4 regions of the Myceligenerans crystallogenes genome follow, and region 4 is predicted to be linked to each of the others. Evidence: predicted binding sites of a transcription regulator. Region 4 holds the regulator's gene; each other region holds the start of a gene.

Evidence for each region. The regulator HrcA, encoded in region 4, represses chaperone genes, less so after heat shock. The targets are predictions, from matches to a motif close to TTNGCACTCGNNNNNNNCGAGTGCNAA.
Region 1: a site for HrcA is predicted at 1,984-2,010, ahead of ABD208_RS04690 (DUF4209 domain-containing protein). Genes of this name have one in related genera too.
Region 2: a site for HrcA is predicted at 1,892-1,918, ahead of groL (chaperonin GroEL). Genes of this name have one in related genera too.
Region 3: a site for HrcA is predicted at 3,562-3,588, ahead of groES (co-chaperone GroES). Genes of this name have one in related genera too.

What each region holds. Positions count from the first base shown of each region.
Region 1 is NZ_BAAANL010000002.1:114-7,451, forward strand. Features, by position in the region: gene ABD208_RS04680 (hypothetical protein) at 9-590, shown strand; gene ABD208_RS04685 (YaaC family protein) at 705-1,652, opposite strand; gene ABD208_RS04690 (DUF4209 domain-containing protein) at 2,061-3,890, shown strand; gene ABD208_RS04695 (NUDIX domain-containing protein) at 4,012-4,539, shown strand; gene ABD208_RS04700 (acyl-CoA dehydrogenase family protein) at 4,552-5,694, opposite strand; partial or broken gene ABD208_RS20450 (DapH/DapD/GlmU-related protein) at 5,718-6,032, opposite strand; partial or broken gene ABD208_RS20455 (hypothetical protein) at 6,243-6,452, opposite strand; gene ABD208_RS04710 (helix-turn-helix domain-containing protein) at 6,555-7,338, shown strand, end outside.
Region 2 is NZ_BAAANL010000003.1:162,328-169,665, forward strand. Features, by position in the region: gene ABD208_RS08395 (phytoene desaturase family protein) at 184-1,800, shown strand; gene groL (chaperonin GroEL) at 2,066-3,700, shown strand; gene ABD208_RS08405 (TPM domain-containing protein) at 3,946-5,892, shown strand; gene ABD208_RS08410 (NYN domain-containing protein) at 5,897-6,478, shown strand; gene ABD208_RS08415 (HD domain-containing protein) at 6,479-7,186, opposite strand; gene ABD208_RS08420 (sensor histidine kinase) at 7,313-7,338, opposite strand, start outside.
Region 3 is NZ_BAAANL010000001.1:497,643-504,980, reverse strand. Features, by position in the region: gene guaB (IMP dehydrogenase) at 1-1,225, opposite strand, end outside; gene ABD208_RS02085 (MerR family transcriptional regulator) at 1,332-2,504, opposite strand; gene ABD208_RS02080 (WhiB family transcriptional regulator) at 2,696-2,992, shown strand; gene groES (co-chaperone GroES) at 3,112-3,408, opposite strand; gene ABD208_RS02070 (class I SAM-dependent methyltransferase) at 3,699-4,982, shown strand; gene ABD208_RS02065 (glutamate--cysteine ligase) at 4,979-6,133, shown strand; gene tsaD (tRNA (adenosine(37)-N6)-threonylcarbamoyltransferase complex transferase subunit TsaD) at 6,198-7,241, shown strand.
Region 4 is NZ_BAAANL010000005.1:336,282-343,619, forward strand. Features, by position in the region: gene ABD208_RS14005 (OmpA family protein) at 65-922, shown strand; gene ABD208_RS14010 (16S rRNA (uracil(1498)-N(3))-methyltransferase) at 1,079-1,960, opposite strand; gene dnaJ (molecular chaperone DnaJ) at 1,971-3,092, opposite strand; gene hrcA (heat-inducible transcriptional repressor HrcA) at 3,205-4,221, opposite strand; gene ABD208_RS14025 (alpha/beta hydrolase) at 4,265-5,359, opposite strand; gene ABD208_RS14030 (hypothetical protein) at 5,640-5,846, shown strand; gene ABD208_RS14035 (DUF3097 domain-containing protein) at 5,903-6,778, shown strand; gene ABD208_RS14040 (DUF4870 domain-containing protein) at 6,882-7,338, shown strand, end outside.

The DNA of each region.
Region 1 (7,338 bases), on a different contig from region 4:
ACGGTTCCATGTATCGCACGCCGCTCGACAAGAAGGTGCGCCACGTCCAGTCGGCGTTGAACGCACTATCTGCCGCTCACCTTGTCGAACTCGTACCCGGGAACAAACGACGCGTCTATGACGGCTTTCGCCTGCTCGACGAACGCGCGGGCCTTAACCGGGAGGGCAGCGCACTGCTGCCGTACGCCACACCAGATAGTGAAGATTCGTGCCTGGCGTTACCTGCCTCGTTCATCAACGAGGGCTGGATCCACGTACTGGAGGACAGCGAGATCGTCCTGCTCATGATGGTCGCCTGCGGTATCGGGAACCTGGAGACGCTGCCGCAGGTCGCGATTCCCAGCAGGGTCCGCCTGCTGAAATACGGCATCGGCCGCGACTCCTACTCCACCGCCCACCCGATGCTCGCCCAGTTTGGGCTCCTCGAAGTCGAAGAGATCGGACGGCAAGACGACGGCCGCGTCCTCGGATACGGCGACGACGACGGCGCAGCGCACGTACACCGCCTCCGGCTGATGGACGACGCCTTCGAGAAGCCGGCACGCGAGACCGTCACGAAAGCGATCAAGGACGCGCTCGATCGAAGCTAGCAGCCGCCCCAGCTCTGACTGTTCGACGGCCAGGAACGCTCCGCGATGGCTCCACCGTCCCGGGCTAACTGCCAAAAGGCAATGGAGGTTGTCCGTTTGGCAGGTCGGAGTGCACTACTCTGGTTCCGTTCGAACCAGGGTTCGGTGAATCAGTTCGGGTAGGGCCTTGAGGGCGTACTCGCCTATGTGCTCGATCGTCACAGCCTCGTCGCTTCTGTCGACGTCGACCATGGCCGCCCACTTGGTCGGTTCGTATCGGATATGATGCGCCATCGCGAACAGGACAGCCCACCACAGCAGGTACGGATGGACGGCAAGGTCGGCCCCCGCGCCGCGGGGGTAGATCAAGACCGAGCGTCCATTGTCGTCACTGAACTCGTGGAGGGGGGCGCCCGAGTCTTCAAAGCCAGGGTGTCTGCGCCCCGGCCAGGCGAGCCCGACCCAGCGAGTGCCGCCTCCTCCTCGGAGATCGAAGTGTTCTGGTGTCGGGTCGTACAGTTCAGCATCGCGCAACGTGGGGTATTGCTGTAGTTGCTCTCGCACATGCGCGCGATAGGCGTCGTAGTGCTTGGCCAGGCGTTTGCCAATGGGCGGCAGCTCCATCGCCCAAGTTGCCGCTGGCACCGCAAGATCTGCCCGCAGTGAGCCACCCACCTTCGTTTGCTCTGGGCTTGTGAGCTCCAGACGAAGAGGCATATGCGCATGCTCGGGACTGTCCAGCGCGAACCGGGTACCGAGGGAGAGCAATCGAGAAAGAGAACCGACCGTCTGTTCCTCCGGGACCGACGCGCGGCCGAGAGCGGCCGCAACATCGCGAAAGTGACCCTTCTTCTGGTCCATAACCAGAGCCTGAGATAGGTGATCGCCGATGGACGCACCTACCACGGTCAGTCCATGCCCTCCCGATCGGTGCCAGTCGGAATCCTCCTGAGCCACCGCCCTCAGCGCTCTGCCAGTCTGAGCGAGACCATAGAACACGAGCAGCGCTCGCGTCTCTGGACCGACCGCCGCCGCTGCACGAAAGAACTGCTCGGCCTGCTCCAGCGCGGCGGAGAACAACATGCGTCGCTCCTGGTCACGGCGAGCCAGGCCGGGTGGATCCTGGCGCAATGCCCTCAGCATGCGCCAAGCCGTCCCGCGTGGAGTCGTTCCAATCTCGCCCCACGACGTCCCATATACGTATTTCACGATGTCAGGGTGCCACAAGCAGCCTCTCTCATGGTCACGGACGCGCCGAGTCAGGGGAACGACTGGCCCGCGTGGCTGGCGAGTGCCCCCAGGACACGCGCTGGGGGATTCGGCCGCACTCCAATAATTCCGACCGCCCAGAGCTGTCACTTTGGCTCCCGGTTCAACCCGGCCTGGCGAGCACGGCTCGGATCCGCTGCCATAAGTGGCGTTGGTCAGCGCAGAGTGCCAACGATCGTCAAATCGCGTGACCTGGCTGGCCGTCGAGATTATGGTCTCTCCATGACTTTGACGGTCGAAGCGTTCCGAGCGGTTGCCTCGCAGGTCAGCAAGGCCGAGGGGACTCCGAGTGATCTCCACGACATGGAGAGAGACCTTCGCTCCGTGCCAGCCGAAGCGGACGATGACCAACGTGACGTCCAGGCGCTGTTGGCCGACATCTGCTCCTACGACCTCGCGCAGCCACTAGATGCCGCGGAACCGTATCGGGCCGCTATCTGGCTCGTCGACGGGCGACGTACCGCGATGCCTGAGGACCTGACAGAGGAGCAGATCGGTTTCTTGGCGACGATCCGCGACCAGATCGGCTCCCCATGGCTTCGCGCCAGGATCTGTGATGTGTTGTGGATCAAGAATCGTGACCATCTCGCCGCCCGTACCGCTGTGGTGACCTGGGCGGGCATCCCTGTCGACGAGAACGCTTGGTTCGAGGGTGGGGCAGCAGCCTGGGAACGTGCGCTCGATCTTTCTCAGCGGCTCAACCTAGCTGAAGGACATCAGCTGCAGCAGGCGTTGCATGATGCGGTTCTGGTAACTGAGCAGTTCGCCTTTGCGGGCCAGGTGAGCGACGTCCTGCTCGGGGCGCGGGTGCCGGCGACTGATGGGCTCGCGCTCCTGGAGCGCTTGGCGGCACTGGCGGAGGCGCGTTCAGGGGGAGAAGAGCGAGATCTCCTCGAAGCGGCCAAAGCCTGGGCGCAGCGGCTGCGAAAAGAAGAGACCCGCGCTGACTTGCTGTACAGCATCGTGCAGTCTTGGATGGCCGAGAGCGAGGAACATGCGCGTGGCGAGAGGCCTAGTGCGATGCTTGCAGCTCGCTGCCTCGAACAGGCGCTCCAGACGTTCCGGAAGATCCCACGGAAGGAGCGCGAGCGGCTAGGGATCGCGGACCTCGAACTGCAGCTCCGTGCACGACACAAGACGGCGACATCGAGCATTAACGATGAGCTGACGGCGATCCGGACCGAGTTTCCCGCCGACGGCGAGAAGATGGCAGAGCATACGAGACAGCGCATCGCCGGATGCGACCGAGGTGACGTACTTGTCGTGCTCGGAACCCTGTTCCCCGCCCGGCCATACGCGGAACTGTTCGATGTCGCACAGGCCACAGAGGAAGGTTCGATCAGCAGCCTGTTCGAGTCCGTCAGCCTGACCCCCGAAGGGCGCAAGGCGCGGGTCACGAGGGCGGATGACGAGATTCACGGGGTCCGGGCACCTGTGTGGAGGGTCATGGAGCGCGCCTTCAACTTGATGGCCGCACTAACGGTTCGTGAGGGCCTGGCGCCCGCGCTCGCGGTAGTCCAGGCCGAGCATGCCCTGCGGGAGCAGGACTTCGCCGATCTCGTTGCGGAGTGCGGGCAGGTTCCGGCCGACCATCGCTATCTCTTCACCCATGGCCTCTGGTGCATCTACAAGGGTGACATCGCGGCGGGCATCCACATCCTGGTGCCCCAGATCGAGGCTTTCGTGCGGACACATCTCCAGTTCCACGGTGTGGCAACGACGACGATCGACAAGGAGGACAGCGTCGAGAACGAGGTGGGCCTGTCCACCTTGGTTCGGAAGGACGAGATGGAGCAGGTCTTCGGACCGGACCTCACGTTGTACTTCCGAATGATGTTCGAAGGCCCGGCAGGCTTGAACGTGCGAAACACGGTAGCGCACGGAGTCTTGACCGACGATGCCGTGGAGACCGTAACCAACCTCTTCGTCTGGTGGTTCGCTCTCTATCTCGTGACGATGCCAGTGGCAGTGAGACGTCGTACCCGATCTGACGTGGGCTCGACAGAGGAAGATCTTGCGGGAGGAGGCCCGGTCGCGGCGAACGACGAGTAGGACGTGACGCCTGACGTCACCGGTAGGGGTCTACGTTCGCTGCGCGTCTAGCTGGTGGAGGCGCCGTAGGGATGTCAGGGCGGTGGCGGCGCGCTCGTCGTGGTGGGGCTAGTTTCGAGGGATGGCGACGATTCTTGAGCAGCCCTCGGGCAAGGGCATTGGTTCGGCGGAGCACACGCGGTCGGTTCCGCGGAAGCGGTCGGCGTCGACGATGGTGTTCACCGACGGTGCGGGCCGGGTGTTGTTGTGCGAGCCGACGTACAAGCAGGTGTGGGAGGCGCCGGGCGGCGCGGTCGAGGTGGACGAGTCGCCGCGTGACGCGGCCGGGCGTGAGGTGCGTGAGGAACTGGGCTTGGTCGTCGAGCCGGGCCGGCTGGTCGCGGTGGACTACGTGCCGCCTCTGGAGGGTCGTACGGAGGGTCTGATCTTCGTGTACGACGGTGGCCGGCTGAGCGAGCAACAGGCCGCGTCGATCTGTCTAGCTGACGATGAGCTGCGCTCGTGGGCGTGGTGCACTGTCGTGCAGGTGCGTGAGCGGATGCGTCCGCTGGTCGCGCGTCGTGTGGAGGCCGCGCTCGGCGCGATCGCGGGCGGTGGTGTGGTGGAGCTGGAGAACGGCTACCCGGTCGGCGTGAAGCCGCCCGAGTAACCGCCCGCCGTTTCAGGCGGCTTGCAGGCGCGGTCTTCCTGTGGCCGCGCGTAGGAGTTCGGCGCCGCCGGAGCGGTACAGGGAGTCGTGGATCCCGTCGGCGTACTGCAGTGCGGCCAGGTCCGTGCGGGCCTTGGCGATGGGGTGGTCGTGCTGGAACCCGACCGCGCCGACAAGTGGTGCCAGGGCCTCGGTGGTGCGGCAGGCGGTGTCGACGCCGTGGGCTTTGCCGAGCCGGGCGGCAAGGTCGTGGCTGTCGGGGTGGGTGGCGTGCAGGGCGAGCAGGGTTGCGGCGTTGATCTGCGCCCAGGCGGACCCGAGTGCGATCAGCGCGTTGTCCCGGATCCGCGGTATGACGCCACGGGCCGAACGGTCGGCCAGGAGCCCGCGTACGCGGTCGTGCACGCTGGCGGCCGTGCCGAGCGCGCACAGGGTGACCAGGGGCCGGAACCGGGTGAAGTGCTCGCGGAAGATCCGCAGACCCTGCCCGGCCTCGCCGATGAGTTGGGTGGTGGGGTCGACGTCGACGGCGTCGAACGTGAGCATGCCCCACGACCAGCCGCCGAGCCCGGAGGGTGTCCGGGGTTCGCGGACCAGCCCGGGTGCGGTCGCGTCGATGACGACGGCGGAGATCGTTCCGGCGGGGTCGCGCAGGAACACGACGAACGCGTCGGACTCGGTCAGGCGTGAGACCCAGCACTTGCTCCCGCTCACCCGCCACAGCCCGCCTGGCAGTGGGTGGGCGGTGGTGGTGATTTCCTGGATGCGGGAGCCGCCGTGCGCCTCGGTCGCGGCGATCCCGACCAGTGCCCCGCGTGCGAGCCGGTCCGCCCAGCTGCGGGCCAGCGGGCCGGGGGCGTGATCGAGGATCATCTGCCCGTGTCCGGTACCGGTGGCCTCGCGCAGGTCCAGGTCGCGGTATCCGGCGAGGAACTGTGCTCCGGCCTGCCACAGCCCGCTGCCGTGGTGCGTGGAGAGCTGGGTCCGGACGCGGCGCAGCCACCGCGACCGTGCCGCGGGATCGCCCGGCCCGGGGTCGCCGACGGCGACGTCGTCGAGCGCGGCGTCCAGGCGCTGCCAGCCAGCCCACAGGTTAGGGTCGAGGTCGAGGTCGAGGCTCGGGCGTAGTGCCTGGAGCCAGTCCAGGCCGGTCATGACCGGCCTGCGTTCTGGCGGGCGGGGTTGCCGAACACGGTGACGCCGGGGGCGACGTCGCGGGTGACGACCGAGCCCGCGCCGACCAGCGCGCCGACGCCGATGATGACGCCGGGCAGCAGCACGGCCCCGGTGCCGACCTTCGCGCCGGCCTCGATGCGCGGCGGGCGCAGCGGCTCCTGGTGGTCGGGGTCGCGCCAGATGAGGTGCTTGTCGTTGATCGTGGCGACCCGCGCGCCGATGAACGCGTCGTTGCCGATGTGCATGCGCGCGGTCAGGTGGGTCAGCGGGGAGCAGCGCACCCGGTCCCCGATCCGGGTTTCGCGCTCGACGGTCATCAGGTGCCCCAGCTGGCTGCCGGCACCGACGACGACGCCGGTACGCAGTAGCGTGCTGTGCCCGATCACGGTCTCGGCACCGATCCGCGCGCCGGCGTAGACGACCGCGCCGGCGCGCAGGACGACGCCATCGTGCAGGATCGTGGTCGCGCCGTGCCCGTCGTGGTGGCCGCGCAGCGCGTACCTGGTCTCGGGTTCCCCGACGATCGCGTGGTGCCCGATCTCGACGCCGTCGCCGAGGCGGGTCCCGCCGTGCACGACGGCGAACGCTCCGACGCGCGCTCCGGCACCGATGACCACGGGCCGGTGCCGGCCGAGTCGGTCGGCTGTGATCAGGACGGCGGTGGGGTGGATGAGCGCGTCCGGGGCGATCTGGGCTCGGCCGTGATCGATCGCGTCGGCCCACTGTGGTGTTGCCATCTTCGATCTCCTTCGCTCGGCTTTCCTGCCGCTGGCCCTCTTTCGCCGGCGTCGGCGGGTCCGTACCCTCAGAATGTCGGCTCACCTGGGGAGACGGAACAGATGGCACGGTCACAACCGGTCACAACGACAGGAGCGCGGCTGCGCCTGGCCCGTGAAGCCGCAGGTCTGAGCCGTGAGCAGATGGCAGCGTTGACTCACTTCGGCAAGACCACCCTCACCTATGCTGAACAGGGCAAGCGCCGGATCACCCCCGAGCTGGTCGCCGCCTACGAACGGCACCTCGGCACCGGGATCCTGGATCCGATCGCCAACCTCGAGCACGTGGGAAGAGGAGACGTGGACAGACGGTCCTTCATCCGCACCGCCGCCTACACCGCGGGCCTCGGAGCCCTCGCACTAGCCGGCGGGGACGACCTCGCGCGCCTGGCCGCCCACACCGACACCTCAGCCACCGGCGCCACAACCATCGAGGCCCTGCGCCGCATGACCGACTCGATGATCGCCGTGGACGAGACTCTCGGCGGTGGCGTGGGCCGGACCGCGGTCGCGGAGTTCCTCGCGACCGACGTCGCCGCCGTCCTGCGCGGCCGGTTCATCTCCGAGCAGGTACGAGCCGACGCGTTCTCCGCCGCGGCTGAGGTCGCCTACCTCGCAGGCTGGAAAGCACACGACGCGGGCCTGGACGGGCTCGCGCAGCGGTACTACCTGTCCGCGCTCGACCTGACCCGCGAATCCGGCGACGCCGGACACGAAGCATTCGTGCTGCGGATCCTGGCCCTGCAGGGCTGCGACGTCGGCCAGAAGACCTACTCGGTCCGGCTCGCCGAAGCCAGCCGCGACCGCGCCCGGCAGGCAAGGCTCGACCCGGACACCGAAGCACTGT
Region 2 (7,338 bases), on a different contig from region 4:
TCTTCCCCGATCGACGGGACGGCGCGCGGCCCAAGACCCGCACGCCGCCCGTCCCGTCACCTGGTCGTCTGCCGATGCACGACGACGTGCGACGTCCCCAGCACCCGGCTGGACCGACGCTGCGGGCCCGGCCGCACCAAGCGGCCGCGGCCCCTTTCTGTTTCCTCGTGGTTCGATGAGGGCATGCGCACGCTCGATGTCGTCGTCGTCGGATCCGGGCCCAACGGGCTCGCGGCGGCGGTCACGCTGGCGCGGGCGGGGCTCGGGGTGCGGGTGCTGGAGGAGCAGGCCACGGCCGGCGGAGGGGCCCGGACATTCGGCGGGGCGGAGCTCGCCGGGTCGGCGCCCGCCGGGCCGGGGGAGTCGTCGTGGCCGGTGCTCGGCGCCGACGCGGCGACCGGGGCGCAGCTCCGGTTCGACCTGTGTTCCGCGGTGCACCCCATGGCGTGGGCATCGCCGTTCTTCCGGGCCTTCGGGCTGGCCGACCGGATCGAGCTGCGGACGCCGGAGGTCTCGTACGCGCAGCCGCTGGATCCCCGCCCCGGATCGCGTGCGGCGCGTGCCGGGATCGCCTACCGCGACCTCGACCGCACGGTCGCCCGGCTCGCGGCCGAAGGGACCGCGGGTAGCGCCTCCGACGGCGCCGCGTGGCGTGCGCTCCTGGCGCCGCTCGCCGAGAACTGGCAGGCCGTCACCGCGCTCGCGATGAGCGACAAGCGAGGCCTGGCGGGTCCGGTCGGCCTCACCCCAGGGCGCCTCGCCACGATCGCGCGCGCCGCCCTGGACTTCGGCCCGGGCCTGATCGAGCAGGGCACCTCCGCCTGGGGCCGCCGGTTCGCCGGCGACGTCGCGCCCGCGCTGCTGACCGGCGTCGCCGCGCACGTCATGACGCCCCTGCCGTCCCTCGCGGGGGCCGGGACCGCCCTGCTGCTCGGGGCGCTGGCGCATGCGCCGCGCGGCTGGGCGCTCCCGGTCGGTGGTTCGCAGGCGATCGTGGACGCACTCGTCGCGGACCTGCACGCGCACGGCGGCGAGATCGAGACCTCCCGTCCGGTCCGCAGCCGCTCCGATCTCCCGCGCGCCCGCGCGTACCTGTTCGACACGGCGCCCGGCGTCGTCGGACAGGTCTTCGGTGATCGCCTGCCGGCGCGGCCGCGTGCCGCGCTGCGGCGCCACCGCTTCGGCGGCGGCGCCGCGAAGGTCGATCTCGTGCTGTCCGGCCCGGTGCCGTGGGCCGTGGACGACGTCGGACGCGCGGCGACCGTGCATCTCGGCGGGACCCGCGAGCAGCTGGCCGCAGCCGAGGCCGACGTCGCCGCCGGGCGGCTGCCCGGGCGGCCCGTGTGCCTGCTGAGCGACCCGGCCGTGACCGATCCGGCCCGGGAGGTCGCTGGGCTGCGGCCGCTGTGGGCGTACGCGCACGTGCCGGCCGGGTCGGAGCAGGACGTCGCGGACGCCGTCGTCGGGCAGATCGAACGGTTCGCGCCGGGGTTCCGAGACGTCGTCGTCGCCGCCCGATGCGTGCCCGCCGCGCGGATGGCCGCGCACAACGCCAACTACGTGGGCGGGGACATCGGCGCGGGCGTGGCGACGATGCCGCGGATGCTCGCCGCGCCCGGCGCGGTGGGATGGCGCTGGGATCCGTACGCCACAGGCGTAGAGGGCGTCTACCTCTGCTCCGCGGCGACTCCTCCGGGCCCCGGCGTGCACGGCATGCCGGGCTGGCACGCGGCCCGCCGCGTCCTCCTGCGCGAGTTCGAGATCCGCCGCCCGCCGAGTCTCGCCCCAGAGGGTTCGTGATCGGCTGGTTGTCGCACGATCGGCTCCCCGGTCCGCCGATCATGCGACGACGAGCCGACCACGGTCACGCGCCGCGCAGGGGAATCGTCTGCTTGCACTCTCGGGGGGAGAGTGCCAATAATGGGTTAGCACTCTCGGGCTGAGAGTGACAGAAGGGCCGACAGGTGAGGTTCGTTCGGGGGCGAGACGTGATCGCTCCGGGGCGGGCCGTCCGTCGCGGGCGCCGAGCCGGCTCACGTACGCCACCAGCGGAGGATCCATCCCCATGGCCAAGATGATTGCGTTCGACGAGGAAGCTCGTCGGAGCATGGAGCGCGGGCTCAACCAGCTCGCCGACACCGTCAAGGTGACGCTCGGTCCCAAGGGCCGCAACGTCGTGCTCGACAAGAAGTGGGGCGCCCCCACGATCACGAACGACGGCGTCTCCATCGCGAAGGAGATCGAGCTCGAGGACCCGTTCGAGCGCATCGGCGCCGAGCTCGTCAAGGAGGTCGCCAAGAAGACGGACGACGTCGCGGGTGACGGCACCACCACCGCCACCGTGCTCGCCCAGGCGCTCGTCAAGGAGGGCCTGCGCGTCGTCGCCGCCGGCGCCAACCCGATCGCGATCAAGCGCGGCATCGAGAAGGCCACCGAGGCCGTCACCGAGCAGCTGCTCAACTCCGCCAAGGAGATCGAGACGAAGGAGGAGATCGCCGCCACCGCCGCCATCTCCGCCGGTGACCCCGCGATCGGCGAGCTCATCGCCGAGGCCCTCGACAAGGTGGGCAAGGAAGGCGTCATCACCGTCGAGGAGTCGAACACCTTCGGCCTGGAGCTCGAGCTCACCGAGGGCATGCGCTTCGACAAGGGCTTCCTCGCCCGCTACTTCGAGACGGACCCCGAGCGCCAGGAGGCCGTGCTCGAGGACGCCTACGTCCTGATCGTCGAGTCGAAGATCTCGAACGTCAAGGACATGCTCCCGATCCTGGACCAGGTCATGAAGCAGGGCCGCGCCCTGCTGATCATCGCCGAGGACGTCGAGGGCGAGGCCCTGGCGACCCTGGTGCTGAACAAGATCCGCGGCACGTTCAAGTCCGTCGCCGTCAAGGCCCCGGGCTTCGGCGACCGCCGCAAGGCCATGCTCCAGGACATCGCCATCCTCACGGGTGGCCAGGTCATCTCGGAGACCGTCGGTCTCAAGCTGGAGAACGCCACGCTCGACCTGCTGGGCACCGCCCGCAAGGTGGTCGTCACGAAGGACGAGACCACGATCGTCGAGGGTGCGGGCGACGCCGACCTCATCGCGGGCCGCGTCAACCAGATCCGCAGCGAGATCGAGAAGTCGGACTCCGACTACGACCGCGAGAAGCTGCAGGAGCGCCTCGCCAAGCTGGCCGGCGGCGTGGCCGTCATCAAGGCCGGTGCGGCCACCGAGGTGGAGCTCAAGGAGCGCAAGCACCGCATCGAGGACGCCGTGCGCAACGCGAAGGCCGCCGTCGAGGAGGGCATCGTCGCCGGTGGTGGCGTGGCCCTCATCCAGGCCGGCGCCGCCGCGTTCGACAAGCTGGACCTCGAGGGTGACGAGGCGACCGGTGCGGGCATCGTCCGCGCCGCCATCGACGCCCCGCTGAAGCAGATCGCCGTGAACGCCGGCCTCGAGGGCGGCGTCGTGGCGGAGAAGGTGCGCAGCCTCCCCGCGGGCCAGGGCCTCAACGCCGCCACCGGCGTGTACGAGGACCTGCTCGCCGCCGGTGTCAACGACCCGGTCAAGGTGACGCGCTCCGCGCTGCAGAACGCCGCGTCGATCGCCGCGCTGTTCCTCACCACCGAGGCCGTCGTGGCCGACAAGCCGGAGAAGTCCGCCCCCGCGGGCGGCGACGGCGGCGGCATGGGCGACATGGGCGGCATGGGCTTCTGATCTGACGAAGGGCGCAGCGAAGGGTGCGGGCCGAGGTACGAGGCCTGCGCCCGGAGCGGAGTCCGAGGAGGATCAGCAGGGCCTGATCTACCGCTGCAGAGGCCGCTCTCCCCGTGGGAGGGCGGCCTCTGCCATGCCCGCAGGGTGCGGTGTGAGCCAGGGGGGTGACCAGACCCACCGTCGCGGAGCGCACCTTTCGGGCGTTCCGATTTGCGGCCGTCGTCCTGCGGGGTCACCATCGGTTCGTGACCGACTCCTCCGCTCCTGCAGATCATCCGCATATTCCGGATACCCTCGCAGCTGTTCACGAGAGTGCGCCGCGGTGGCGCCGGCTCGTCCTCGCGGGCGTCGTCGCCGGTGGCATGACGCTCGGGCTGCCCGCCCCGGCGATCGCGCTCGACGGTCCGGGGCCCGCCGCGGCGGCGTCCGGCGTCGTCCTCGCCGAGGAGGAGACCGCCACCTCCGGACCCACGCCGTCGCCCACGGGCACGGCCCTGCTGTCGGCCAAGGTCCAGGCCGCCACCATGCAGGACATCCTGCCGTCGGCCATGCCCATCTCCGTGCACGGCCCGGTCGTGGACGACGCCGAGGTGCTGTCCGACGACGAGCTCGCCGAGGTGTCCGCCGCCGTGACCCGGCTCGAGGACGAGACCTCGCTGCGGCTCTTCGTGGTCTACCTGGAGACGTTCGACGGCCTTGACCCGGAGGACTGGGCGGACGCGACTGCGACGAAGTCCGGCCTCGCGCCCGAGGACCTGCTGCTGGCCGTCGCGACCGAGGACCGCGTGCAGGGCCTGTCCGTCGACGTGAACGGCCCGGTCACGACCGACCAGCAGGCGCGGATCCTCGCCGCGTCGAGCGCCGCAGTCGCCGACGGCGAGTGGGCCGAGGCCGCGACCGACGCCGCCCGCGCGGCGCTCGTCACGCAGCAGTCGAGCGGATCCAGCCGGTGGATCCTGTGGGCCGCGCTCGGCGCGGTGGCGGTCGGGCTCGTGGCCTGGTGGATCGTGCGGAGCACGAGGGCACGGGGGACGACGACGTCGTCGGACGCCGAGGGGCGGGACGCCTCCGTGCCTGCCCGCGAGACGCTGCCGGCCGCGGTCCTCGCGGCCGATGCCGGCCTCGTCGCGGAGAAGGACGACGGGGCGGCGGAGGTCGCCCGGCCTGCTCCGCCCGCCGTCCGCCCGGAACCGGTGCCCTCCCGGGCCGGCGAGGCGTCCGCGCCGTCCGGCTCCGGGACCCTGCTGCTCGACGACGTCCGGGTGCTGAACAAGAGCCGTGCCACCGAGGCGTTCGACGCGCTGTGGCAGCGGGCCGGAGGGCTGGACCGGCGGATCGAGCGGGCCCGCAAGGACATCCGGGCGCTGCACGACGAGTTCCCGGCCGAGGCCCTCCGCGTGGTCACGAGCAATGGTGACCAAGCCGATCGCCTGGTCGACGATGCCCGCAGGACCATCGACGCGGGCAGGGAGGCCGCCTCCGCGCGGGACCGGAGGTTCGCCACCGCCGCCGCGCGCGGCGCGCAGACCGCTCTGGAACAGGCGGAACTGCTGCTGGATTCGCTCGTGCGGACGTCTGCCGACCTGGCCGACGTCGCGCCCCGGCTCGACAAGGCGATCGCCTCCCTCACGCAGGACGTGGCCGACGCGGAACGTCTCGCCGGCGACGACCCGCAGGTCACCATGGCGCGGGCCGCCGCCGGGGCCGCGCTCAAGCAGGTCGAGATCACCCGCGACGACGCCGACCCGTTCACCCTGCTCGGCCGCATCGCCGCGAGCGAGGCCGCGCTGGATCGTTCGCTGGCGGGCGTCCGCGAACCCGCGGAGGTCGACGCCCGTGCGACAGCCCTGCTGCGCGACACCCTGAGCCGCCTGGACGTGCGGCTGCCCCAGGCGGCCACCCTGATCGCCACCCGCCGCGCCGTCGTCGGCCCTAAGGCACGGACCCACCTCGACGAGGCGACGCGCCTCGCGGCCGAGGCCCGGGAACGGTCCGGGGCGCGCACCGACCTGCCTGCCGCGCTCGACCTCGCCTGCCGGGCGGACCTCGAGGTCCAGCAGGCCCTGGACCGCGCGGTCCAGGACGCCTCCGCGCAGGACGTTCCCGACGGCATGCCGCTGGGCGGCATAGCACTCGAGTCCGAACCCACGCCGAGGTTTTGGCTCCCTCGCGTGATCCGGCGGCTACGCTGACACCATGTCAGGACCGTCATCGCAGGCCATACCGCGTCGTACCTACCTCCTCGTCGACGGCGAGAACATCGACGCGACCCTCGGGATGAACGTGCTGAACCGGCGTCCCGCGCCGGAGGAACGCCCGCGCTGGGACCGCATCGCCGACTTCGCGAGCAAGGTGTGGTCGCAGGAGGTCGTGCCGCTCTTCTTCCTCAACGCGACCAGCGGCCAGATGCCGATGCCGTTCGTGCAGGCGCTGCTCGCGATGGGCTACCGGCCCGTCCCGCTGGCGGCGCAGGGCAACGAGAAGGTGGTCGACGTCGGTATCCAGCGCACGCTGGAAGCGCTGCACGACCGCCCCGGTGACGTCCTCCTGGCCAGCCACGACGGCGACTTCCTGCCCCAGATCGAGGCGCTGCTCGGCGGCGACCGCCGGGTCGGCCTGCTCGGCTTCCGCGAGTTCGTCAACGCGCGCTTCGCCGAGCTGGAGGAAGAGGGCCTGGACCTCTTCGACCTGGAGGGCGACGCGGACGCCTTCAACACCCTGCTGCCGCGCGTACGGATCATCCCGATCGAAGAGTTCGACCCGGTCAAGTACCTGTAGTCAGGCCGTTCCGGCTTCCGCGTCGAGCGCCGCCTGCTTCTTGCGCAGGCGGTGCAGTTCCGCGTCGAGGTTCTGGCGGGCGGAGTCCTCCCAGCCCGCGCCCATCGGCGACAGGAACAGCGACTCGCGCGCCAGCAGCTTGGACAGCACCTTGATGCGTGCCCGCAGGTAGTCGTTCAGCGGGATGTGCTCGTACTCCGCGCGCACCGCCGCCGAGTACTCCTTGTACCGCTGCGGCTCGGCGGCGAGCATCGCGAGGTCGGCGTCGTTCAGCACGCACGCGTCCAGGTCCGTCGCGTCGGGGGCGTGCCGCAGGAGGCCGTTGACCAGGTGCGACACGCGCTGCGCCGTCTCGGCGGGCACGCCCAGGCGGGTCAGCTCCGCGCGGGCCAGCTCGGCGCTCGCCGATGTCTGTTCACCGCCCTTGGACGCATACGCCGTCTTGGACGCGGCGTCGAAGACGGCCCCGTGGTACCAGGCGGCCAGGCGGACGACGTCGGCCGAGTGGGTCTCCTCGGACAGCTCGTCCACGCGGTGCAGCACCGCCCCGAGATGGCGCAGGTTGTGGAAGTGCCGGTCCTGGCCGGACCAGCGCTCGACGAGGTCCTCCCCGACACGTTCGATCTCCTCTGCCGAGGCGGTGGCGCCGACGCCGACCGCGCTCCGGACGAACGAGGTGATGTACCACTCCGGCGCCATGACGCCCATCAGATTGACCTTCGGCTCGGGTAACGATTTGCAGCGGCCAGTGTGGGGCTGACCTCTTCCTTCAAGCCTATTACCGCACGCCTGCCAGGCGAACCGGGGACACCCCTGAATCCAGCCCTGGAACGTTTAGGCCGCGGCGCCCGGCGGCAGCG
Region 3 (7,338 bases), on a different contig from region 4:
CGCGCGACGACATCGCGCCCATCGACCCCATGCCGCGGTAGGACTTGTACTGCTTCCCGCTGACCAGGATCGTGTCGCCCGGCGCCTCCTCGGTGCCGGCCAGCATGGACCCGAGCATCACGGCCTCGGCCCCCGCCACGATCGCCTTGCCGATCTCGCCCGAGTGCCGCATGCCGCCGTCGGCGATGACCGGCACGCCCGCGGGCCGCGCGGCGAGCGACGCCTCGTACACGGCCGTCACCTGCGGCACGCCCACGCCGGTCACGATGCGGGTGGTGCAGATCGAGCCGGGCCCCACGCCCACCTTGACGGCGTCGGCCCCGGCGTCCACGAACGCCTGCGCGCCCTCGCGCGTGGCGACGTTCCCGCCGATCACCTGCACGTCCCTGGTGGCCGGGTCGGTCTTGAGGCGCTTGACCATGTCCAGCAGCATCCGCACGTTGCCGTGGGCGGTGTCGGCCACGAGCACGTCCACGCCCGCCTCGATCAGGGTCGTCGCTCGCGTCCACGCGTCGCCGAAGTACCCGATCGCCGCGCCCACCATGAGGCGGCCCTGGCCGTCGTTCGACGCCTTCGGGAACTGCTCGCCCTTGACGAAGTCCTTCACCGTGATGAGCCCGGTGAGCCTGCCGTCGGCGTCGACCAGCGGCAGCCGCTCCACCTTGTGCTGCCGCAGCAGGCGCGTCGCGTCCTCGCGTGACATCCCCTCGGTTCCCGTGACCAGGTTCCGGGACGTCATGACCTCGTCGACCTTCGTCGAGGCCCATTCCGCCACGGGCGTGAACCGCAGGTCGCGGTTCGTGACGATGCCGATGAGCCGGTTCCCGGCGTCCACCACGGGGAACCCGGAGATGCGGTACTCGCCCGCGAGCCGGTCGAGCTGCTCGAGGGTGGCCTCCGGCCCGATCGTGACCGGATTCGAGATGATGCCCGTCTGCGTCCGCTTCACGAGGTCCACCTGCATCGCCTGGTCCTCGATGGACAGGTTGCGGTGCAGCACCCCGATGCCGCCCTGGCGCGCCATCGCGATCGCCATCCGCGACTCGGTCACGGTGTCCATCGCGGCCGAGATCAGCGGCACGCGGATCGAGATCTCGCGCGTCAGGCGCGTCGTCGTGTCGATGTCCGACGGCGCGAGGTCCGAGTGGCCGGGCAGCAGCAGGACGTCGTCGTACGTGAGGCCGAGAAACCCGAACGGGTCGCGCGAGGAAGTGGTGGGCTCCATGCACCGAGTCTACGTCCGGGGCCCCGCGGATATTCCGCGGCCGCCGTGATGCGGGCCACCCGCACGGGTGGTCCGGCAGGCGGGGCTGCCGCACGGGCCCGCCGGGCTACCGGAGGACGGCCAGGACCTCGTGGAGCAGGCCGTTGAAGCTGCGGATGCGCTGGACCGTCGGGCCGAACGGGACGTCGCCGGCGGCGGCGTCCGCGCGCATCCCGACCAGCAGCGGCAGGTCCGGGTAGGCCTCGTGGACGGCGTGCACGACGTCGAGCGACGGCCGGGTCTGCGTCGTGGCGAGGACGACGGCGGCCGGGCGCACCATCGTGACCAGCTCCACCGAGCGGTGCACGCTCGCCGGGCCGGTCACGATCCGCGCCATCGTCCCCTTCGCGGCGAGCGACGCCGCCAGGGCGTGCGCCGACAGCGGGACCAGCTCGTCCGGGGCGGCGAACACGAGCACGATCTTGCGCATCCGGCTCGGGTGGTTCGCGGGCGGGCCGCCCGCCTCGACCATCTCGCGCTCGAACTCCTCGGTGTAGTTGCGCAGCGAGGCCAGCGCGGCGGCGGCCAGCACCATCTCCGGCACCTCGCCCGGCCCCGCCAGCACGGTCCGGACGGCGACCTGGTCGAACGCGGGCTCGACCAGGTCGGTCCACCACGCCGAGGGGTCGTCGTCGGGGCCGAGGCGCAGCAGCGCGTCGCAGGCCGTCCGGCTGTACTTGATCGCCGCGTCCACGAGCGCCGAGACCCGGCCCGACCACGCCGCGCCGTGCATCTGGCGGGGCCGCCCCTGCTCGCGCGGCGCCGGCTCCCCGCCGCCGGGCAGCGCACGCAGGTGCCCGCGACGCGAACCGGGCTCGGGCTGCGCACCGGCCGCGGTCTCGCCGTCCGCCGCGCGAGCGCCGTCGGCGCCCTCCCGGTCGTCGTTCCCGGGCCCGCCGGACGACGCCGGCCCGCCGTCGCGCCCGGCTTCCGCCGCCTCGTCGGACTGGACCATGGCCAGCTCTTCCTCGCTCGCCTCGATGGCCGCGCGCGCCGCCTCGCCCGGGGCGTGGCCCTCGAGGGTGAGGCGCCGCATGACCAGGAGTCGTGCCACGTCATCCGGGGTGTACCGGCGGTGGGAGCCCGCGGTGCGACCGGACGGGCCCAGCCCGTAACGGCGATCCCAGGTGCGCAGCGTCGCGGGCGCGACACCCAGCCGCTTGGCCACCGCGGCCACGGCCAGTCCGGGACTCGACGGGCGGGACCCGCCCTGACTCTGGGCAGGCCGCGTCGATGTCATGAACCTGATTCTGCCGAGCCGGGCAAACCTTCGCCACCGATCCGCCCGGTGCGTCGTTTATCTCCGCATGTTTCAGGGCGAACTTCTGGGAACCTCGTCACAGGTGGCGCGGTTCTGCCTCACCTGAACGCATGCGGCTGGCGCAGATTCGCCCCTTGAACAACTTCTGCACAACTTGTAGGTTGTTCGGCATGACGGAGATCTCGAGACTCCCCGGCCCGGTCATGGAGCTGTGGGAGTGGCAGTACCAGGGGGCATGCCGCGACGCGGACGACACGCTGTTCTTCCACCCGGAAGGCGAGCGCGGGTCCACGCGTCGACGTCGAGCCGAAGCAGCCAAGGCCATCTGCCGGTCGTGTCCGGTGATGATGCAGTGCCGCGAGCAGTCACTCCGCGTGCGCGAGCCGTACGGGGTGTGGGGCGGTCTGAGCGAGGACGAGCGGTCCGCGATCCTCGCCGGCAAGTCCGCCACGGCGGTGACCGCCTGACACGATCGCAGGGCCCTGAACACGTTCGCGCCAGGGGGTGGCGGACGACCGCGGGGTGAAGGACGCGAGGGGCCCCGCACCATGACGGTGCGGGGCCCCTCGTCGTCCGGCCGAACAGGTCAGCCGGCCACCACTGCGAGGATGTCGCGCGCGGAGAGCACGAGGTACTCCTCACCCGCGTACTTGACCTCGGTGCCGCCGTACTTCGAGTACAGGACCTTCTCACCCACGGCGACGTCCATGGGAACACGGTTGCCCGCGTCGTTCACGCGGCCCGGACCCACGGCCAGGACCTCGCCCTCCTGGGGCTTCTCCTTGGCGGTGTCCGGGATGACCAGGCCGGAAGCGGTCGTGGTCTCGGCCTCGAGGGCCTTGACGACGATCCGGTCCTCGAGCGGCTTGATGGGGACCGACACGTCGGACCTCCTCTTTCTGTGACGGGTTGTCTTCAGCTCGAGCGTTCGGCTGCGCGCCGTCGTCGCGGGTGCCGGCGGGCACGAAACATCTCGCGGCACCGTCGCAGGACCCGCGGGACCGTGCGACGATGACATCCCAAATCTAGGTGGCGATTAGCACTCGGTCAAGGCGAGTGCCAACCCGGTCCAGCCGGTCCCGACCCGGCCCGAGCGCAGCTCAAACACCACAACGGAGAAAAATTCTCCCCAGCCTCTCGCCATGACCAGGACCCACATGGAAAGATCTGCCCATGGATGCGGCGATTCTGAGCAAACTTCTCAGCCCTGAAGGACGGGCGCTGCTTGGTGCACTCCCGCCCTACGACGAGCGATCCGCGATGCGGACCGCCACCAAGCTCCGCGAGGACGGCATCGCCGCCGATCTCGCGGCGGCCGCCCTCACCCAGTCCCGCCTGCGCGCCAGGGCGCGGACCAAGTTCGGCGAGCTCGCCGAGCGGATGTTGTTCACCGCCGACGGCCTCGAGCAGGCGACCCGCCTGCGCGTGGCCGGCCTCCACGCCGACCGCTTCACCGCGGCCGGTGTCACCCATGTCGCCGACCTCACCAGCGGCATCGGCGCCGATGCCATGGCGTTCGCCGGGGCGGGCCTGCGGGTCCTGGCCACGGACCTCGACGAGGTCACCGCACGCATCGCGGCCTGGAACCTGCGCCAGTTCCCGGACGCCGACGCACGTCACGCCGACGGCCTCGCCGTCGACCTGCGCGCCGAGGGGGTCGACGGCGTCTTCGCCGACCCGGCCCGCCGGACCCGCGGTCGCGACGGCGGCAGCCGCCGCATCTTCGACCCGCGCAGCTACGAACCCGCCCTCGACCGCGTGTTCGCCCTGCGCGAGATCGTCCCCGCCCTGGGCGTCAAGGTCGGCCCGGGCATCCCGCACGAGGGCCTCCCGGACGAGGCCGAGACGCAGTGGGTCTCCGTCGACAACGATGTCGTCGAGGCCGGTCTGTGGTTCGGTCCGCTCGCGCCCCGTGGGCCCGGCCGCAGTGCTCTCGTGGTGCGCACCCGCGTCGACGGCGACGGCAAGGAGCACACCAGCACGCGCGTGCTGCGCGCCTCGGACCACCCGGACGGCGCGGGGCTCGAGGCGCCCGTCGGCGTCGTCGGGCAGTACCTGTACGAACCCGACGGCGCCGTCATCCGCGCCGGCCTCGTCGCGCACGCGGCCGCCGAGCTCGGCGGCCGCCTCGTCGACCCCACCATCGCCTACATCACCACCGACGACGCCGCGGCGCCGCGCGACGACGCGGGCGACGGCGTCACCGGCCCCGCGCCGATCGCGACCGGCTACCGGGTCCTGGACACGATGCCGTTCGGGCTCAAGCGGCTCAAGTCCTACCTGCGCGAGCGCGACGTCGGGCGGGTGACGATCAAGAAGCGGGGCACCGCCGTCGTCCCCGAGCAACTGCGCAAGCAGCTCGTCCTGACCGGCACCGAGGAGGCGACGATCATTCTCACGCGCGTGGCAGGGTCCCAGACCATCCTGTTCGTCGAACCGATGCGAGGTGCGGCATGAAGGGGACCACGCCCCTGCCGTTCGGCATGTCACGGCGCTCCAGCATCGGTCTCGAGTGGGAGATCGGGCTGGTCGACGCCGCATCCGGTGCGCTGTCGCAGATCGCGTCGCAGGTGGTCGAGGAGCTCTCGCCGCACGGCGCGGACCCGCGCATCAAGGTCGAGCTGCTGCGCAACACCGTGGAGATCGCCACGGGGGTGTGCGACGACGTCGGCGGCGCGGGCGCGGAGCTGCGCGAGCTCCTCGGCCGGGTCGCGACGGCGGCGGGCAACCGCGGCGCCGTCGTCATCGGCGGGGCCATGCACCCGCTCGCCCACTGGGACGACCAGCTCGTCACCCCCAAGACGCGGTACGAGCGCCTGGTGGACAGGGTCCAGTTGTTCGTGCGGCAGATGGTGACCTGGGGGCTGCACGTGCACGTCGGTGTCGAGGACCGCGACAAGGTGCTGCCGCTGGTCCAGGGGATGCTGATGTACTACCCGCACCTCCAGGCGCTGTCGGCGTCGTCCCCCTACTGGGCGGGGGCGGACACGGGCTACGCGTCGACGCGCGCGATGCTGTTCCAGCAGGTGCCGACCGCGGGTCTGCCCTATCCGATCACGGAGTGGGAGGAGCTGGAGGCCTACGCCGACGACATGCGGCGGGTCGGCGTCGCCCAGGAGTTCAACGAGCTGCACTGGGACGTCCGGCCCTCGCCGCAGTACGGGACGATCGAGGTGCGCGTGTGCGACGGCCCGACGAACGTCACCGAGACGCTGGCCCTGGCCGCGCTGACCCACTGCCTGGTGGAGCACCTGTCCACCGAGCTGGACCACGGGCGGGAGCTGCCCGGGCTGCCGCCCTGGTACGTCAAGGAGAACAAGTGGCGGGCGGCCCGGTACGGCATGGACGCCACGATCATCACCAACCGCAAGGGCGACCAGCTCCCGGTCGCGGAGGCGATCGGCAAGATCCTGGTCGAGCTGGAGCCGGCGGCCGAGCGCCTGGGCTGCGGCGACCAGCTCGCCCTGATCGCCGACATCACCCGCCACGGCCCGAGCTACCTGCGCCAGCGCGCGGTGGCGGAGGCCTCCGGCAGTGACCTGACCGCGGTCGTCGAGTCCATGCTCGAGGAGATGCGGGCGGGACGTCCCCTCCCGCCGGCGAGGTAGCTCGGGCCCGGCGCCCACCCCGCGCGTGACGTGCCTCGCGGGGTGGGCGTCTTAGGCTGGGGACATGACAGAACCGCTTGTCCTCGGGATCGAGTCGTCGTGCGACGAGACCGGCGTCGCACTCGTCCGCGGGAACGAGCTGTTGTTCGACGCCGTCGCCTCGTCCCAGGACGAGCACGCGCGGTACGGCGGGATCATCCCCGAGGTCGCGAGCCGCGCCCACCTCGAAGCGATGGTCCCGACGATCCGCCGGGCGCTCGGCGAGGCCGACGTCGACCTGTCCGAGGTGGACGCGATCGCCGTCACGGCCGGGCCGGGCCTGGTGGGCCCGCTCACCATCGGCGCCTCCGCGGCCAAGGCCCTCTCGATCGGCCTGAACAAGCCGCTGTACGGGGTGAACCACGTCATCGGGCACGCGTGCGTCGACCAGCTGGTCGACGGGGAGTTCCCCGACCGCGTCATGGCGCTCGTCGTGTCCGGCGGGCACTCCTCGCTGCTGCTGGTCGACGACGTCGCCACGGACGTCACGGAGCTCGGCTCCACGCTGGACGACGCCGCCGGCGAGGCCTTCGACAAGGTGGGCCGCCTGCTCGGCCTCCCCTACCCGGGCGGGCCCCACGTCGACCGCCTGGCGCGCGAGGGCGACCCGACGGCGATCCGCTTCCCGCGCGGCCTCACCGCGCCGAAGGACCAGGAGCGCCACGCCTACAACTTCAGCTTCTCCGGCCTGAAGACCGCGGTGGCCCGCTGGGTCGAGGCCCGGACCGACGCCGGGCAGGCGATCCCGGTCGAGGACGTCTGCGCGTCGTTCGCCGAGGCCGTGGCCGACGTCCTCACCGCCAAGACCATCGCGGCCTGCCGCCTGCACGACGTGGACACGCTGGTCATCGGCGGCGGCTTCTCCGCCAACTCCCAGCTCCGCGAGATGGCGGCGAAGCGCTGCGCGGAGGCGGGCATCGACCTCCGCATCCCCCCGATCCGCTACTGCACGGACAACGGCGCCATGATCGCGGCGCTCGGCTCCGCGGTGGTCCGTGCGGGCGTAGCCCCGAGCTCCCTGGACATCCCGGTCGACTCGTCGATGCCCCTGACGACGATCACGGCCTAACCCACGATCCAGGAAACCCCAGAAACCACTCCCTGAGGTGCCGTCAGCAGCACATCGAATCCCTTCGAGGCCCGGTTTCGCGGCACCGAGGTGCTAC
Region 4 (7,338 bases):
GGGAAAACAGGCCGTGCCGGAAGCCGAGGCGCAGAGGTCGCCGAGGCCACAGGGGGAAAACACCATGCGCAAGACGAAGCCATTCCTGGCGCCCATCGCTGCCGCCGCCCTGGTCATCGGGCTCGCCGGCTGCCAGGGCGGGGACATCGAGGGCGAACTCACCCAGAAGGCGACGCAGGCCCTGTCGGACGCCGGGCTCGACTCGGCCGAGGTCAGCTTCGAGGGCCGCGAGGCGACCGTCGAGGCCGACAGCGCGGACGACGCCGCGGCCGCGGGTGAGGTGGTCGCGGGCGTCGACGGCGTCGAGGGAGTCACGGCCATGGGCCCGGACGGCGAGGTCGCACTCGACTCCGCCGCCGAGGGCGACAGCACGGACGACGCCGACGACACGGCCACGGATGACGCCACGGATGACGAGGGCGACGACTCCGCCGGGGCGGGGGACGACGCCGAGGACGACGCGGCGGATGACGACGCGGCCGGGGACGACGCGACCGACGACGCCGCCGGGGACGACGACATGGCGGACGGCGACGACGACGGCGCGGCCACGGACGCGGAGAAGTCCGAGGCCCAGGCAGCCCTGGACAAGACCGCGGCGATCACGTTCGTCACGGGCAGCGCCGAGCTGACCGCGGACGGCGAGCGCGCCGTGAGGGAGGCCGCGGACACGCTCGACGAGTTCGAGAACGTCCGCGTCACGATCGAGGGTCACACCGACAGCGTCGGCCCCTCGGGCGCCAACAAGGCCCTCAGCAAGCGACGCGCGACCGCGGTCCTGGAGGCGCTCACCGCCCAGGACGTCGACGCCGAGCGCCTGACGGCCCGCGGCCTGGGCGAGTCCGACCCGGTCGTCAAGGACGCCACGGCCGCGTCCGACCTGGCCAAGAACCGCCGGGTCGAGTTCGTCGTCACCGACTGACCCACCGGGATCCACCCCGGCGAGGCAGTGCCTCCGGGCGCACCAGGGCGCCCTGGCCGCGCGTCGTACCAGCGCGCGGCCAGGGCGCGCTCCGCCGGGGGGCACGGCAGCTCCGTGTTCAGGACGGCGGCCCGGACGGCCGCTGGATCCCCGCGTTCAGGACCAGCGGCCCAGGCGGTCGCTGAGGAGGGCGATCGCCACCGGGCCCGCCGTCGAGGTCCGCATGACGTGGGGACCCAGGCGGGCGGTGACCCCGCCCGCCGCGGTCAGCAGGTCCACCTCGCTCTCGGCGATGCCGCCCTCCGGCCCCACGACGACGAGCAGCTCACGCACCGGCGCCCCGCCGTGCCGCTCCGGCACCCCGCCGTCGCGCGCCGGCACCCCACCGTCGTCCGGTCCGGTCGCCTCATCCGGCGCAGCGGCGCCGGCTTCCGGCGGCGCGACGCGTTCCGGCGGCACCGGAAGCTCCACCTCGCGCAGCGGCGTCGTCGCCTCCTCGTGGAGGACGATCACCGCCCCGCCCGCCGCGCACACCTCGCGGGCGCGGGCGGCCAGCTGCCTGGTGGTGACGGGGGCGGCGACCTCCGGAGCGCGGGCCCGACGGGCCTGCTTGGTGGCGGCGCGGACCGTCGCGACCCATTTCGCCTGCGACTTCGCCGCCCGCGGGCCGCGCCACACCACGATCGAGCGCTCGGCCTGCCACGGGATCACCGCGTCCGCGCCGGCCTCCGTCGCGGCCTCGATCGCCTGCTCGTCGCGGTCGCCCTTGGCCAGCGCCTGGACGAGGGTGAGGACCGGGTCGGGCGCGGGCTCGGCCACCACGGCCCGGACCTTCAGCCGCACGTCACCGTCGTCGACCGCCTCGACGACGCCCTCCAGCCGCAGGCCGCAGCCGTCGACGACGTCGATCCGCTCGCCGGGCCCCCGGCGTTGCACGACCCCCGCGTGCCGCCCCTCGGCGCCGTCGAGCACGAACACCGAGCCGACGCCGTACTCCCCCAGGCGCGCCCCCTCCGCGAGGAAGACCGGTGCGCTCATCGCGTGCCCGTCAGCGCCCGGAGAACTTGTCGCGCAGCCGGGAGAACACGCCCGGGTGCGCCGCGGCCAGACGGGGCTCGGGACGCTCCTCGCCGCGCAGGGCCGCGAGCTTGCTCAGCAGGTCGGTCTGCTCGTCGGTGAGGGACGTCGGCACCTGGACCTCGATGTGCACGTTGAGGTCGCCGCGGCCGCCGTTGTGCAGGTGCCCGACGCCCAGGCCCTTGAGCGTGACCACCTGGCCCGGCTGGGTACCGGGCCGGATGTCGATCTCCTGCGCGCCGTCGAGCGTGTCCAGCTCGAGGACCGTGCCGAGGGCGGCGGCGGTCATCGGGACGGGGAGCGTGCAGTGCAGGTCGTCGCCGCGGCGCACGAACGTGTCGTGCGGCTTCTCGCGGATCTCCACGTAGAGGTCGCCGGCCGGGCCGCCGCCGGGGCCCGTCTCGCCCTGCGCGGAGAGCTTGATCCGCGTCCCGGTGTCCACGCCCGCGGGCACGTTCACGGTGACGGTTCGCCGCGAGCGCACCCGGCCCTCGCCGGAGCAGTCCGGGCAGGGCTCGGGGATGACGGTGCCGAAGCCGCCGCAGGCCGAGCAGGGCGCGGTCGTCATGACCTGGCCCAGGAAGGAGCGCGCGACCCGCTGCACGGAGCCGCGCCCGTGGCAGGCGTCGCACGTGCGCGACGTCGTGCCCGGGCGGGCGCCGTCGCCGGTGCACGTGGAGCAGACGACGGCCGTGTCGACCTGGAGCTCGCGCTTGACGCCGAACGTGGCCTCGGCCAGGTCGATGTCGAGGCGGACCAGCGAGTCGTTGCCGCGCCGGGCGCGCGGGACCGGGCCGGTGGGCTGGCCGCCGCCGAAGAACGTCTCGAAGATGTCCTGGAACCCGAACCCGTTGCCGAATCCGCCGCCGGCGCCGCCGCCCGGGGCGCTCGGGTCGACGCCCATGTCGTACTGCTGTCGCTTCTCCGGGCTGGAGAGCACCTCGTAGGCGCGGGCGACGTCCTTGAACCGTTCCTCGCCCTCGGCCCCGGCGACGTCCGGGTGGAGGGTGCGGGCGAGTTTGCGGTACGCCTTCTTGATCTGCTCGGGCGTGGCGTCCCGCGGGACGCCCAGGATCTCGTAGTAGTCGGTCACAAGTCTCTCTTCGCTCGCTCTGGGTCGGAAGGCAGCGGCACCCGGCTGCCACGGGGCATCCGGATCCGCGGGTGCACCAGGCCGGAGGGCTGGAAGGTCGGGGGCAGGGTGCTCACGTGGGCAGCACCCGGGAGAGGTAGCGGGCCACCGCGCGCACGGAGGCGATGGTGCCGGGATAGTCCATGCGCGTCGGCCCGATGGAGCTGAGCAGGGCCACCGTGTCGCCGTCGGACCCGTAGCCGGTGCTGACCACCGACGCCCGCGACAGCCCGGCGACGCGGTTCTCGTGGCCGATGCTCACGGCCACGTTCTCGTCGGAGGTCATCTCCGTGAGCAGCCCGAGCAGCACCACCTGCTCCTCGAGCGCCTCCAGCAGCGGGCTGAGCCCCTGCTCGAAGTCCATGCCGGGCCGCACGAGGTTGGCCTGGCCGGCGATGACGAGGCGTTCCTCCTGTTCCTGGTCGAGGGCGGTGGTCACGACCTCGCCGATCGCGGTGACGAGCGCCCGGTGCTCGGGGGCGACGACGTCGGCCACCTCGCGGAACGCGACGTCCATCTGCGTGAGCCGGCGACCGGCGGCGGCGGCGTTGAGCCGCGCGCGCAGCTCGCCGAGCGTGCCCTCGTCGACGTCGTCGGGGACGTCGAGGAACCGCTGCTCGACGCGGCCGTTGTCGGTGATGACGACGACGAGCAGGCGGTCCTGGCCCGTGGGCACGAGCTCGAGGTGCCGCAGCCCGGACCTCCGCAGCGACGGGTACTGGACGACGGCGACCTGCCCCGTGAGCTGGGCGATGAGGCGGCCGGCCCGGCCGATGACGTCGTCGAGGTCGACGGCCTCGGACAGGAACTTCTCGATGGCCCGCCTCTGGGGCAGCGTCAGCGGGCGGGCCTCGGCGAGCTTGTCGACGAACAGCCGGTAGCCCTTGTCCGTGGGGATGCGCCCGGCCGAGGTGTGGGGCTGGGCGATGTACCCGGCCTCCTCGAGCGCGGCCATGTCGTTGCGCACAGTGGCGGGCGAGACGCCCAGCTGGTGACGCTCCGTGAGCACGCGCGAGCCGACGGGCTCCTGCGTGTGCACGTAGTCCTCGACGATGGCCCGCAGTACCTCCAGCCGCCGCGTATCACTCATGGGTCACCTCCGCCCAAGCACTCTCGATCTCCGAGTGCCAATGTTACTTGGGCGGACTGACACTCCGTAAGCGCCGCGCCAGGGCCTGTTCCGTGACGCGCGCCGCACGCGCCAGATGGCGCCGCGCGTTGCGGCTCACGCCGGTCGCGTTGGCGAACGCGTGGATGTGCCCGCTCGCCACCTGCACCGTGGCGGGCACGCCGAACTCCCGCAGCCGGTCCGCGTACGCCAGCCCTTCGTCGCGCAGGACGTCGAACCCGGCGACCACCACGTGCGCGGGAGCCACGCCGGTCAGGTCCTCCGCGACCATCGGCGAGACGCGCGGGTCCTTGGCCTGGTCCGGGTCCGTCAGGTAGCGCTCGAGGTACCAGTCCACGCGCCGGGCGGGCAGCCCGTACCCGTCGAACAGCCTGCGGGAGGGGTAGGTCGTCGTGGCGTCGGTCACCGGGTACAGCAGCAGCTGGAAATCGGGCGCGCCCGTCCCGGGCCCGCCGGGGCCGTCGTCGTCCCTCGTGAGGAACGAGACGACGGCGGCGGCGTTGCCGCCCGCGCTGTCGCCGCCGACGGCGACGGGCAGGCCCCCGAGCTCCGGTCGCCACCGGCGCGCGTTGGCGCGCACCCAGCGGTACGCGGCGACGGCGTCGTCCAGCCCCTCGGGGAAGGGGTGCTCGGGGGCGAGGCCGTAGCGGACGGACACCACCACGAGGTTGGCGGACCGGGCCAGGAACCGGCAGACCGGGTCGGCCGTCGCGAGCCCGCCCACCACCCAGCCGCCGCCGTGGTACCAGACCAGGACGCCGTCCGGCGGGATCGCGGGGTCCGCCTGGTACACGCGCAGCGTGAGGCGCTCGCGCGGGCCGGGGACGGTGAACTGCTCGACGCGGCCGACGGCGGGTCGCTCGCCCACCACCCTCGCCTGCCGTTTCACGCGGGCACGCGTGTAGCCGACCGTGCTGTCGGGGATCGGCCGCAGCACACCCAGCCGCTGCGCGAAGCGGACCTCGGGGTACAGCGTCTGCCCGTCGATGACGTGCGGCTCGCCCGCGAGCCGGCGCAGCACGAGGTCAGGCAGACGCCGGATGCCCAGGGCCGCGGCATGCGCGGCCCCGACGCCGAGGTTCATGAGGAGGTGCCCCATGGAAAGACGTTACCCACCAGGACCGGTTCGGACACGCCGAGCTCCGGCGCATGTCTCGAACGGGGCAAGTTCGCGGCCCGTGCCCGGCCGGCCCCGGCGGGGCACCGGCAGGGCCACGGCAAGGCCGGACCCGCCTCTGGGGCGATGCCTTAGACGCGGCCGGGAGACCCCGCGAACCCGCGGGCGAAGATAGGCCGACCGCCCGATCCCCGCCCGCTACCTCAGCGAGGAACGTGGTACCCACGCCGGGAGACCACCGGCCGGAGGCACGGGAGGCACCATGTTCAGCAGTTCGAGCTACGACGAGTACAAGCTCCGCCAGGCCGAGACCGACCGGCGGAACGAGCGGGCACGTCACGCGGCGGAACGGAAGGAAGCGGCACGGCCCGCGCCGGGCTCGGCGCGCGACGCCCGCCGGGAGGAGCACGGCAGGCCGGCCCCGCGCACGGCGACGGGCTGGACCACGCACCCGTCGCGCGCGGCCTGAGACCGTAGCGGCGTGGCCCGGGGGCAGGTTGCGGGCGGGCGGCTTAGCATCGGGGCGTGAGTCTGGATCGTTATGGGGCCGATGTCCTGAACCCGGAGTTCCCCGGGGCGCACCGCGGGCGGAAGCGGCCGGAGACCCGACCCGTCGTCGCGGAGACCGGGCTGGTCGTCGAGGACGTCGAGACCGGGTGGGTCGGCGCCGTCGTCCGGGTCGAGAAGTCCGGCGGGATGCACGTCGTCGTGCTGGAGGACCGGCGCGGCCGGCTGCGGTCGTTCCCGCTCGGCCCGGGGTTCTGGGTCGAGGGGCGGCCGGTCGAGCTGACGGCGCCCGTCGCGAAGGCGTCGCCGGTGACGCCGGCGCGCACGGCTTCCGGGTCCGTCGCGGTGCCGCACGCTCCCGCCCGGGTCGCACGCGGCTCGCGGATCTGGGTCGAGGGGCGGCACGACGCCGAGCTCGTCGAGCAGGTGTGGGGCGACGACCTGCGGGTCGAGGGTGTCGTGGTCGAGCTGCTCGACGGCGTCGACAACCTCGCGGACCGGCTCGCGGCGTTCGACCCCGGCGACGAGCGGCGGGTCGGGGTGCTCGTCGATCACCTCGTGCCCGGCTCGAAGGAACGGCGGATCGCCGACGACGCGCTGCGGCAGGTTCCCGCGGGGTCGGTGCTGATCCTCGGGCATCCCTACGTGGACGTGTGGCAGGCGGTGAAGGCCGAGCGGCTGGGCCTCACCCGGTGGCCCGAGATCTCGCGGGACGTCGAGTGGAAGCTGGGTGTGCTGCGGGAGCTGGGCTGGCCCGCGGAGACGCAGGCCGACGTGGCGCGGGCCTGGCAAAAGATCCTGCGCTCGGTCCGGGATTTCCGGGACCTGGACCCGGCGCTGCTGGGGCGGGTGGAGGAGCTCATCGACTTCGTGACGGCACCGGGCACGGCCTGACCCCGGGCACCGGCAGTCCGAGGTGGTCCGGGTGCGCCGCATCGTTATCGCACTGGGTCCCGGAAATCCGAGCATCCGGGCTGGGAAGCCCTAGGCTGCGTGCATGTCCGAGACGCCTCAGAACCCGAGCGGCGAGCCGAGCCCTCAGCCCGGCCCGGGTCCGCAGCCCCCCTACGACGCGCCGGCCGGTGCCGGCGTTCCTCCGCAGCAGCCCGGCTACGGCACGCCGCCGCCCGGGCAGCCCTACGCCCCCGTGCCGCTGCGTCCCGACGAGGAGCGGACCTGGGCGGTGCTGGCCCACCTCGGCGGGGTGCTGCTCAGCTTCCTCGCGCCGCTCGTCATCTGGCTCGTGTTCCGCGAGCGCAGCCGCTATGTCGACGCCGAGGGCAAGGAAGCCCTGAACTTCCAGATCACGCTGGCCATCGCCTACGTCGCCGCGTGGATCCTCACGGGGGTCACCCTGGGGTTCCTTTCCTTCGTTCCCCTCCTCGTGTGGATCGCCAGCGTGATCTTCGGGATCCTCGCCGCCGTCGAGTGCGGCAAGGGCCTCCCCTACCGTT